One region of the Ilyobacter polytropus DSM 2926 genome, then DNA from elsewhere that is predicted to be linked to it. Evidence: riboswitches for the same ligand, from Rfam matches in the RefSeq annotation. Region 1 holds a riboswitch; each other region holds the start of a gene.
What was found. Region 1 has a riboswitch for glycine ahead of ILYOP_RS12855 (alanine/glycine:cation symporter family protein). Riboswitches for the same ligand answer to the same signal wherever they lie in the genome.
Positions count from the first base shown of each region.

Region 2: another riboswitch for glycine. It lies ahead of ILYOP_RS03415 (aspartate-semialdehyde dehydrogenase); the one in region 1 lies ahead of ILYOP_RS12855 (alanine/glycine:cation symporter family protein).
Region 3: another riboswitch for glycine. It lies ahead of ILYOP_RS13550 (threonine aldolase family protein); the one in region 1 lies ahead of ILYOP_RS12855 (alanine/glycine:cation symporter family protein).

Region 1 is NC_014633.1:632,185-635,467, reverse strand. It holds gene ILYOP_RS12865 (uridine kinase family protein) at 1-34, opposite strand, end outside; gene ILYOP_RS12860 (YegS/Rv2252/BmrU family lipid kinase) at 58-942, opposite strand; glycine riboswitch at 1,217-1,294, shown strand; glycine riboswitch at 1,297-1,362, shown strand; gene ILYOP_RS12855 (alanine/glycine:cation symporter family protein) at 1,459-2,805, shown strand; gene tal (transaldolase) at 2,880-3,283, shown strand, end outside.
Region 2 is NC_014632.1:757,287-760,569, forward strand. It holds gene glyS (glycine--tRNA ligase subunit beta) at 1-332, shown strand, start outside; glycine riboswitch at 1,172-1,249, shown strand; glycine riboswitch at 1,252-1,315, shown strand; gene ILYOP_RS03415 (aspartate-semialdehyde dehydrogenase) at 1,415-2,389, shown strand; gene ILYOP_RS03420 (homoserine dehydrogenase) at 2,386-3,283, shown strand, end outside.
Region 3 is NC_014633.1:792,081-795,363, reverse strand. It holds gene ILYOP_RS13555 (dihydrolipoyl dehydrogenase family protein) at 1-963, opposite strand, end outside; gene ILYOP_RS13550 (threonine aldolase family protein) at 1,017-2,078, opposite strand; glycine riboswitch at 2,194-2,258, opposite strand; glycine riboswitch at 2,261-2,338, opposite strand; gene ILYOP_RS13545 (HNH endonuclease) at 2,538-3,281, shown strand.

The DNA of each region.
Region 1 (3,283 bases):
TTGTATAGTAGTTTCTTTCATTGTAGTTTTCCATGGTGTTCTCCCTTCAAGTATTATTTAGTTTGCATACCCCAATATTTTTAAGCCGTTTTTTATGCATTGTATGTCAAGAGGAAAATCAGGACCTTTTTCTCCGTCTAAATCTGTGGAGATAGATTCATTGCACTTTAGAGATAATCGGTTAGTTTTGAAGTGTATTACTCCCTTAGGATTTTCAAGATGCTCTTTTTTTAAAAACTTAAAAAAGGATAAAAGGGTTTCGGTCATTATTTCTGCCTTTACTATGACAATATCCAAAAGTCCGTCATCTAGCTGAGACTTATAGGCAATATCAATATTTCCAGCACTTTTTCCGTTGAAAGCAAATATAATAAGCGAGTGGCCTGTATATTTTAGTTCTTTAGATTCAACTGTTATCTGAAGTCTCTTGAAATTTGGGATCTCTATAATACCACTGAAATAATATGCCAATTTTCCCATTGTGTTCTTAAGATTGACATTTGTCTTTTGGGAAACATCTGTGAATAAGCCTGTACTGGCAACATTTACAAAATAAGTATCGTTTACTTTTCCAAGGTCGATTAGTTTAACATTAGAACTGAGGATCTGTTGGCAGGCTTCAGATATATCTTTTGGCATTCCCAGACAGGTTGCAAAATCATTGGCAGTGCCAGTTGGAAGTATGGCAACAGGTAAGTCAATACCTGTTTTTTTCATTATATTAATTATTTGATTTACTGTCCCATCCCCACCTGCTATGATTATGTGGTTGTATTCACCTCCAATATCCTTGAATGCATCTTCTATATTAGCTTCATAGCTTATTCTGAAAGCATCAATGGTATATCCCTTTTTCTGATAAACTTTAAAAATAGTATCTAAATGCTTCACTATATAATTTTCACCAGAATATGGGTTGTATATTAACCTTGCCCTTTTCATATTTCCTCCTGAATAAAAAATTAGATAAAAAGTATAACACAGTAACCTATTAAAAGATTACTCTTATTCTTTTATTTTCCTTTATTAGACAGATCCAAAAGAACTTTTGTCATAAAATTATTTTAATAAAATTAAATAATTAAGAGATTATTAATAATATATATAGTAGTCTAAGGGGGTATAAAAAAATATAATGATATGTATTAAAAAAAAACCTTTGACATTTTTTAATAAATTGATTATTATATTTTTAATAAAAATTTAATTAAGTCGGATGAAGGTATGGGGAGAGAGCTGTTTTTACAGCCACCGAAGAAGTAAATCTTTCAGGTAAATGGACCTATACTGGACGAGCCTCTGGAGAGAATTGGTTAATTCTAGTCACCGAAGGAGTAATACTCTCAGGTAAAAGGACAGAGGAAAACAGGCATGGCGTGTTTTCTAGAGGTTGCATTTTTTTGTAGTCTCTTTTTTTATTACGCCCCTTCTGCCATCTGACAGATAAGGGAGGAAAAAATGAAAGAAATTTTAGGACAACTAGACAGCATTATATGGGGATTTCCTACACTTTTTGTACTTGTGGGAACTGGAATTTATCTTACTGTAAATTTAAAAGGTATTCAGATTTCAAAACTTGTAACAGCTTTTAAATTTCTATTTGAAAAAGACGGTAATTCTGATTCTAAAGAGGGAGATGTATCTGGATTTGCAGCCCTTTGTACAGCTCTGGCAGCTACAATCGGTACAGGTAATATCGTAGGTGTAGCAACTGCAATAAAGTTAGGAGGTCCAGGTGCTATATTCTGGATGTGGATTGCTGCTTTCTTTGGTATGAGTACAAAATTTGCAGAAGGATTTCTTGCAATCAAATACCGTGAAAAAAAAGACGGAGAATATTCAGGCGGACCGATGTATTATATCGAAAAAGGTGCTAAAAACAAATTTTTAGGAAAAGTATTTGCTTTTTCTGGAATAATGGTTGCCCTTTTAGGAATAGGGACTTTCCCACAGGTAAACGCAGTGGTAGAAGGTGTGAAAGGTGCCATAGGAATACCGACTATGACTACCGGTATTGTCCTTACAATAGCAGTAGCCCTTGTTACTTTCGGTGGAATCAAGAGAATTTCTCAGGTTGCTTCATTCCTTGTTCCATTCATGGCTGTATTTTATATAGTAGGTGGAGTTGTAATAATGGCTTCAAATCCTTCTGCTACAATGTCGGCTATATCTCTTATAATAAAATCTGCATTTAATGGAAGTGCAGCAGTAGGAGGTTTTGCAGGAGCTGGAATTATGATGGCTATGAGAGCCGGTGTTGCTAGAGGAGTATTCTCAAATGAAGCCGGACTTGGTTCAGCACCAATTGCAGCGGCTAGTGCAAAAACTGACTCACCTGTTAAACAGGGTCTAATATCAATGATAGGACCATTTTTAGATACTTTGATAGTTTGTAGCATTACTGGAATAATAGTTGTTTCATCAGGTTTGTGGTCTCAAGACGGTTTATCAGGATCATTACTTACTTCAAAGGCTTTTGAATTCTACCTTGGTTCTTATGGTTCTCTTATCGTGAACATTGGAATAATATTCTTTGCCTTTACTACAATAATAGGTTGGAACTTCTATGGAGAAAAGTGTACTCAGTATCTTTTCCAAAAGGAAGCTATCAAGTGGTTTAAAGTTATATTCCTTGTGATGATAGCATCAGGACCTTTCTTAAAGCTAGATACAATCTGGCTTATTGCCGATATAGTAAATGGTGTTATGGTAATACCAAATCTTGTTGGACTTTTAGTACTTAGAAAAGTTATTGTCGGAGAAACACTGGCTTTTTTCAAAGAACCAGTTCTTAAAAAGGTTTAGAGTGTAAAAAAAATTGCTTTTTTTAAAATTTTAACCCATAATATATTACAAGCATATAATTCAGGGGGGTTGAAATGAACAAAGAAATCATAAGAGAACTAGATAATCTAGGTCAAAGTTTATGGCTTGATTTTATTAGTCGAGATATCATACAAAGCGGAGAACTAAAAAAACTTATCAATGCTGGGCTTATGGGTGTTACATCAAATCCTAGTATATTTCATAATGCCATAGCAAAAAGTAACGACTATGACAATGAAATAAAAGAACTAGCTTCTAATGGAAGATCAGTTGAAGAGATATACGACGAGTTAACTGTGAGAGATATACAGGAGGCGGCAGATATTCTGAAACCTGTGTATGAAAAAACTGCAGAAAGAGACGGGTATATAAGTCTAGAGCTTAACCCATTGTTGGCAGAAGACACAGAAAAAACCCTTTCAGAAGGAATAAGACTTCATGAAAAGGTAAACAGAGA
Region 2 (3,283 bases), on a different replicon from region 1:
TGGTACTCCTTTTAAAAAGAGTAGGAAATATATCTAAAGATCATCATGAAAAAGCAATTTCAACTGATTTACTTGTAGAAGACGCTGAAAAGGAACTTCATAAATTTTATGTAGACCTTGATTCAAAAACAGAATTGAATCTTCAAACTAAATCTTATGAAGAATTTTTTAGAAATATTCTTGCGGGTAAAAATGTAATAAATAGATTTTTTGACAGTGTAATGGTAATGGATAAAGATCAATCGTTAAAAAATAATAGACTTTCTCTTTTGAAATCTCTAAATGAGATTTTTAACAGAGTAGCTAAATTGAATTTGATAGAAGAAAAATAAAAAAGGTGTCTTAGGACGCCTTTTTTTATTTATCCAATGAAAAACAAAAATATTTTGAAAAAAAACTTTTTTTTTTGTATCAAATAATTGGTACTAGCTTATAAAACTTCTCAATTAAAAGATCATGAAAATTTTATTAAATTTATAAAAGAAAGACAAGTTTTATAGAGTGAAACATTGTTTAACCCTTGTTAACTCTGGGTTTATTATGAAATATATTTATACTAAAGGCAGATTTTTATTAAAAACCTAGAAAAATTAATATAATGCAAGGAGTTATTTATTAAAAATTTTTAACTTGACGTTAATGGTCTATAACTGCTATTATACATAAAAGTTCTTCTAGGAAAGACAAAGTTATAAAAAACAGTAAAAAGTTTCGAAAGTAAAAATAAAAGTTGTGATAGAGTATTGTCACAAAAGTATAGAGGAGAGAAATGCTATGTTTAGACTAACTATAACCACCACCATAATTATTATGTAGGGTTTGCAATCAGAATTTCTGCTGATTCAGACCCATTTTAGAATAATGAAAATGTGGAATGTTTCTAAGTGGGATAGAGTCTAAAAGTAGTCAAATGCCCGTTTAGAACATATGTTCTTAACGGGCATTTTTTTATAAAATTAAATAACAACCTCATCAAACAGTGAAAAGTCTCAGCCTGATAAATTATACATTAATAAAGGGCTAAAGCTGTAGTGATTAAAGATAATTTTATCAGAGTGAACATAATAATGTTAAATAAAGAAAAAAACTTTTGACATTTCTTTAAAAATCTATTATTATAATCTTCAACACGGTAAATAAATGTCGAGTCACTGACAGCTTAATAAATCGGATGAAGGTATAGGGAGAGAGCTGGTAAAACAGCCACCGAAGAAGTAAATCTTTCAGGTAAATGGACCTATGCTGGACGAACCTCAGGAGAGAACTGTTTGATCAGTCACCGAAGGAGTAACACTCTCAGGTAAAAGGACGGAGGAAAACCCACGCAACTATTTTTGCGTATGGATTGTTTTCTTGAGGTTACATTTTTGTAACCTCTTTTTATATATTTAAATTTTTTTAGGGGGGATTATCAATGAGTTATGTTGTAGCGGTAGTTGGGGCAACTGGTATGGTAGGAAGGAAAATGTTACAGGTACTTGAAGAAAAAAAGTTTCCTGTTAAAGAGATAAAGCTTTTGGCTTCGGCTAGGTCAGCTGGTAAAAAGATGACTTTCAGAGGAAAAGAAGTAGTTGTAGAGGAACTTAAAGCTGAAAGTTTTGTAGGAGTAGATGTAGCACTATTTTCAGCCGGTGGAGAAACAAGTAAGAAATTTGCTCCTGAAGCTGCAGAAAGAGGAGCTATCGTAGTAGACAACTCAAGTGCATGGAGAATGACAGAAGATGTTCCGCTAGTGGTACCTGAAGTAAATCCAGAGGCTATAAAAAATAGCAAAATAATAGCAAATCCAAACTGTTCAACAACACAGTGTGTACTTCCTTTAAAAGTGGTTCAAGACTTATTTGGACTAAAAAGGGTTGTTTACAGCACTTATCAGGCTGTCTCAGGATCTGGTAGAGATGGTATAGAGGAATTAAAAGAAGGGAAAAGATTTTATCCTTATCAGATAAAAAATAACTGCCTTCCGCATATAGATGTATTTTTAGACAATGGCTACACCAAAGAAGAAGAGAAGATGATAAATGAAACCAGAAAGATTCTTGAAGTTCCAGAGTTGCCTATAACTGCAACTTGTGTAAGAGTACCAGTACTTAACTGTCACGGAGTTTCAATAAACGTAGAAACAGAATCAGAAGTTGATATTCAGAAATTAAGAGATGCACTACAAGATTTTCCAGGAGTTGTGCTGTATGACGACCCTAAAAACAATGTATACCCACTGGCTTCAGAATCAGATGAAAAAAATGAAGTATTCGTAGGAAGACTTAGAAAAGATCCAAGCATAAAAAATGGTCTCAACATGTGGGTAGTATCAGATAACCTTAGAAAAGGTGCAGCAACAAACACCGTACAAATAGCAGAGGTACTTGCAAAAGGGGGAAAATTATGAAATTAGGTGTAATAGGATTAGGTACTGTAGGCGAAGGAGTCTTAAAAATTCTTACACTTGAGAAAGATAGATTAGAGGCCATGTTTGGAGAGAAAATAAATGTTACAAAAGTTTGTGACCTTGAAGAGAGAAACTTTCCATTTGGTAAATTTAACTTTACAAATAATTATAAAGAAATACTAGCAGATGAAGAGATCAATACAGTTGTAGAACTAATCGGCGGAGTGGGGATAGCCTTTGAAATAGCAAAGGAAATCCTTGGATCAGGAAGGAACTTAGTGTGTGCAAACAAGCATCTTATAGCTACTCACGGAAAAGAATTATTTGCTCTTGCAGAAAAAAATAATGTTAAGTTTTTCTTTGAGGCAGCAGTTGCAGGAGGGATTCCAGTTGTAACTCCCCTTAAAGAAGGACTTTTTCCAAATAGATTTGAAAGAATAAGAGGGATACTAAACGGTACTTGTAACTATATGCTTTCAAAAATGGAAGAGGGAATGAGTTATGATGAAGCACTTGCAGACGCTCAGGAAAAAGGCTATGCAGAAGCAGATCCTACATTTGATGTAGCTGGTATCGATACAGGACATAAAATAAGTGTTCTTGCATATTTAGCTTGGGGAGAACTAAAGGAATTTTCATCAATACCTATAACAGGGATTGATAAGTTAACTAAGGAAGATATCGAAAAAGCCAAGGCAGAAGGAAAAAGATACAAACTTTTAGGAGAAGCATTTAAAGAAGAAGGAAAGCTGACAGTAAGAGTATCACCACAACTAATTGAAAGCAGCGAACTTCTTTATGATGTAGGCGGAGTTTACAATGCTGTGGAGATAGACGGTTCATATACAGGGAAAACAATATTCTTCGGAGAGGGAGCAGGGATGGACGCAACTG
Region 3 (3,283 bases), 160 kb from region 1:
GGCGTTTTGCACCGCAATTATACCTTGATAATTGGCCATATGCGAAAACTGATATGGGCCTACAACGTCTCCTACAGCATATATGTTGTGGATGTTTGTCTCTAGATGTTTATCCACCTCTATACCCTTTTTGTTATATTCTATACCTGCATTTTCAAGCTTTAGAGATGCTGTCGAAGGTTTTCTCCCTACAGCCACTAGCATAGATTCTGCAGATAGTTCACTTTTTTGTCCATCTTTTTCCACAGTGAGGATTATAGTGTTATTGTTTTTTTTAACTTCCACAGCCTTTGTTTTAATGTGTATATTGACTCCTTCGTCTATTAGTTTTTCCCTTAAGATGTGTGCAAACTCCTGGTCCTCCCTAAAGAGAATATTATCTAACATCTCCACTAGATGAACTTCAACTCCGATACGGTTTAAAGCCTGGGCCATTTCCACTCCAATAGCCCCACCGCCTAGGATGATCATGGATTTCGGAATTTCTTCAAGGAGGAATAAAGATTCATTTGTAAGATATTCCACAGTATTTATACCAGGTATAGGGGGCACAAAGGGAGAAGACCCTGTTGCAATAATAATACTCTTACCGCTAAAGGTATTCTCCCCTATTTTTATAGTTTTATTTTCTGTAAATTCAGCCTCTCCCTCTAGAAAATTAATTCCAGTTTTTTCAAGGACTTCGGGAGTCTCATGAGAATAGACATCCTCAATTACTTTTTTTACATCTTTCATTATTTTTCTTGTATCAGGTACAAAGTCACAGTACTTTCTGGCTGAATTTATCTCTTTTGAAATATTTATAAGGGCTTTACTAGGAACACAGCCTGACCAGGTACATTCCCCACCAGTTCTGTTTTTTTCTATGAGAAGTACTGATTTGCCAAAACCCTTTGCAGTGATAGCGCATGTTAGTCCTGCTGCCCCTGCTCCTATAACAATGAGGTCAAAGTCAAAAGTCATTTTTATCCCTCCGTAAAAATTAGTTTTTCAGGGAAGGTCGATGCCTTTTTGTTTTACGAAGCACAGCACGTCCCTTCAGACAAATATATACTTTGTTTTTTTAACACATCCTCTAATTTATCCACAAAAATATCGATATCCTCTTCTGTTATATCAAATGACATTACAAATCTTGATTCTTTTTTGTATTCATTCCATAGGTAAAAGTATGAAAATTCCTGCATCTCTTCAACTGCATCCATAGGGATCTTAGCAAAGACAATATTTGCCATGACATCATTTGTCACTTCCACACCTAGATTTACAAGTTTTTTCTTGAGGTACTTTGCCATACTGTTGGCTTTAGATGCATTTGTATGCCATAAATTATCCTCTAAAAGTCCAAGATACTGGGCAGATATAAATCTCATTTTTGAGTGAAGCTGAAGATTTTGTTTACGAAGTCTAAAGAAGTCCTTTGCTAACTCTTTGTTGAAAAATACGATAGCCTCTCCAAACATAAGACCGTTTTTTGTACCTCCAAAAGACAGCACGTCTACACCACAGTCGGCAGTCATCTCTTTTAAAGAGCATCCTAAGGCTGCAGCAGCATTAGAAAGTCTAGTTCCGTCCATGTGCAGAAGCATGTTGTTTCTTTTTGCAAAGGCAGAAATATTTTTTATCTCTGCAGGAGTGTATACAGTTCCAAGCTCTGTAGCCTGAGTTATAGATATTATATGAGCCTCAGGTTTATGAATGGCGCCCTTAAAAGACAGGAATTTTTCAGCAGCTTTTATACTGAATTTTCCATCTTCAGATGGAACAGGCAGAAGTTGCATCCCAGTTATTTTCGAAGGTGCACCAGCTTCGTCCTGAAATATATGAGCTGTATCAGGGCATAGAACACAGGTAGCTCTTCCTTTCATAGCCTCTAGTGCCAGTACGTTACACCCGGTTCCATTGAATACGAAAAATACCTCTACATCTCCAAAAATCTCTTTAAATTTTTCTTTTGCTTTTATAGTTAGAGGATCCATACCATAGGCAAAAGCATGTCCTTGGTTTGCCTCCATAAGTTTTTCCATAATCTTTGGGTCTACCCCACTAAAATTATCACTCGCAAATGTTCTTTCCATCTTTATCCCCCCTAAAATTATCTATAATAAATATTTTACGACCAACAAAAAATCCGGATGAGATATAAAAAAAGGCTACAAAAAATGCAGCCTCTAGAAAACAAGTGATTGTTTTCCTCTGTCCATTGTACCTGAGAGTATTACTCCTTCGGCGACTGACTAAACAGTTCTCTCCAGAGGCTCGTCCAGAATAGGTCCTTTTACCTGAGAGTTTTACTCCTTCGGTGGCTGATTAATCAGCTCTCTCCCTATACCTTCGTCCGACTTTATTAAATTTTATTTATCGAAGTCATTCTATAGTATTTTATTCTAATTGTCAAAGAAAATTTGAAAAAATATTAAGTTTGGTACTTTAGTCCTAATTTTTTGGACAAGAATATTAAAAGGATAAACTAAAGCACTTTTGAATATTTTATTAATTGCCTTGGCAATATTGAGGTATATTTCAGGGGAGGTTTTATGATAAATGTTATTTTTTTCTGGATGGCAGTTTTTATAATAATTTTTATTTTTACAAGAAAGTCTAAATCTCCTTATGGAGATAAAAAAGATGGAGGGATTCTAGGTTCTGAGAAAATAAATTTCGATAACATAAAGAGAAAAGAGATAAAAGTATTTTTTGACGACAAGCTGACAGATTCTGAAAAGCTTAAACTTTACGGTATCTTTGAAAATAAGTGTTTTAAATGCAGTAGTACAGAGCATTTATCAATAGACCATCACATTCCAATTTCTAAGGGTTATCCCTTAAAGGATAAGGAAGCAGGTTTAAATGCAGTGGTTTTGTGTGAAAAGTGCAATAGAAAGAAGGGAGACACTCTTCCAGATGAGTATTACAAAAAGTATGAACTTATAAGGCTAGAAAATCTCGGAGTAAAAAGTCATCTTTACTATTCTTCCAAAAGGATAAAGGAGGTAGAAAAAAATCTGCTTTCATACAAACTGGATTTTTTGAGGGAGAGTATAGATAAAAAAGAGAAAATAAAATTTGTTTATTTAAACCAGGAGGAAATTTTGTTTACAAGGGAAGGTGTGGAAATACATCCCTTTAAGATTTCAGCAGAAAGAAAACTTTTGTATAGAGGCTGGATTAGAGAGTGGTATTTATTTTCAGAAGAAAACAGGGAAAGGCCTTTTAATATCCGATGGATCTATCATCTGGAAAGGTCTTCAGGGAGAATCAGTATAAAGAATAAATGTTAAAA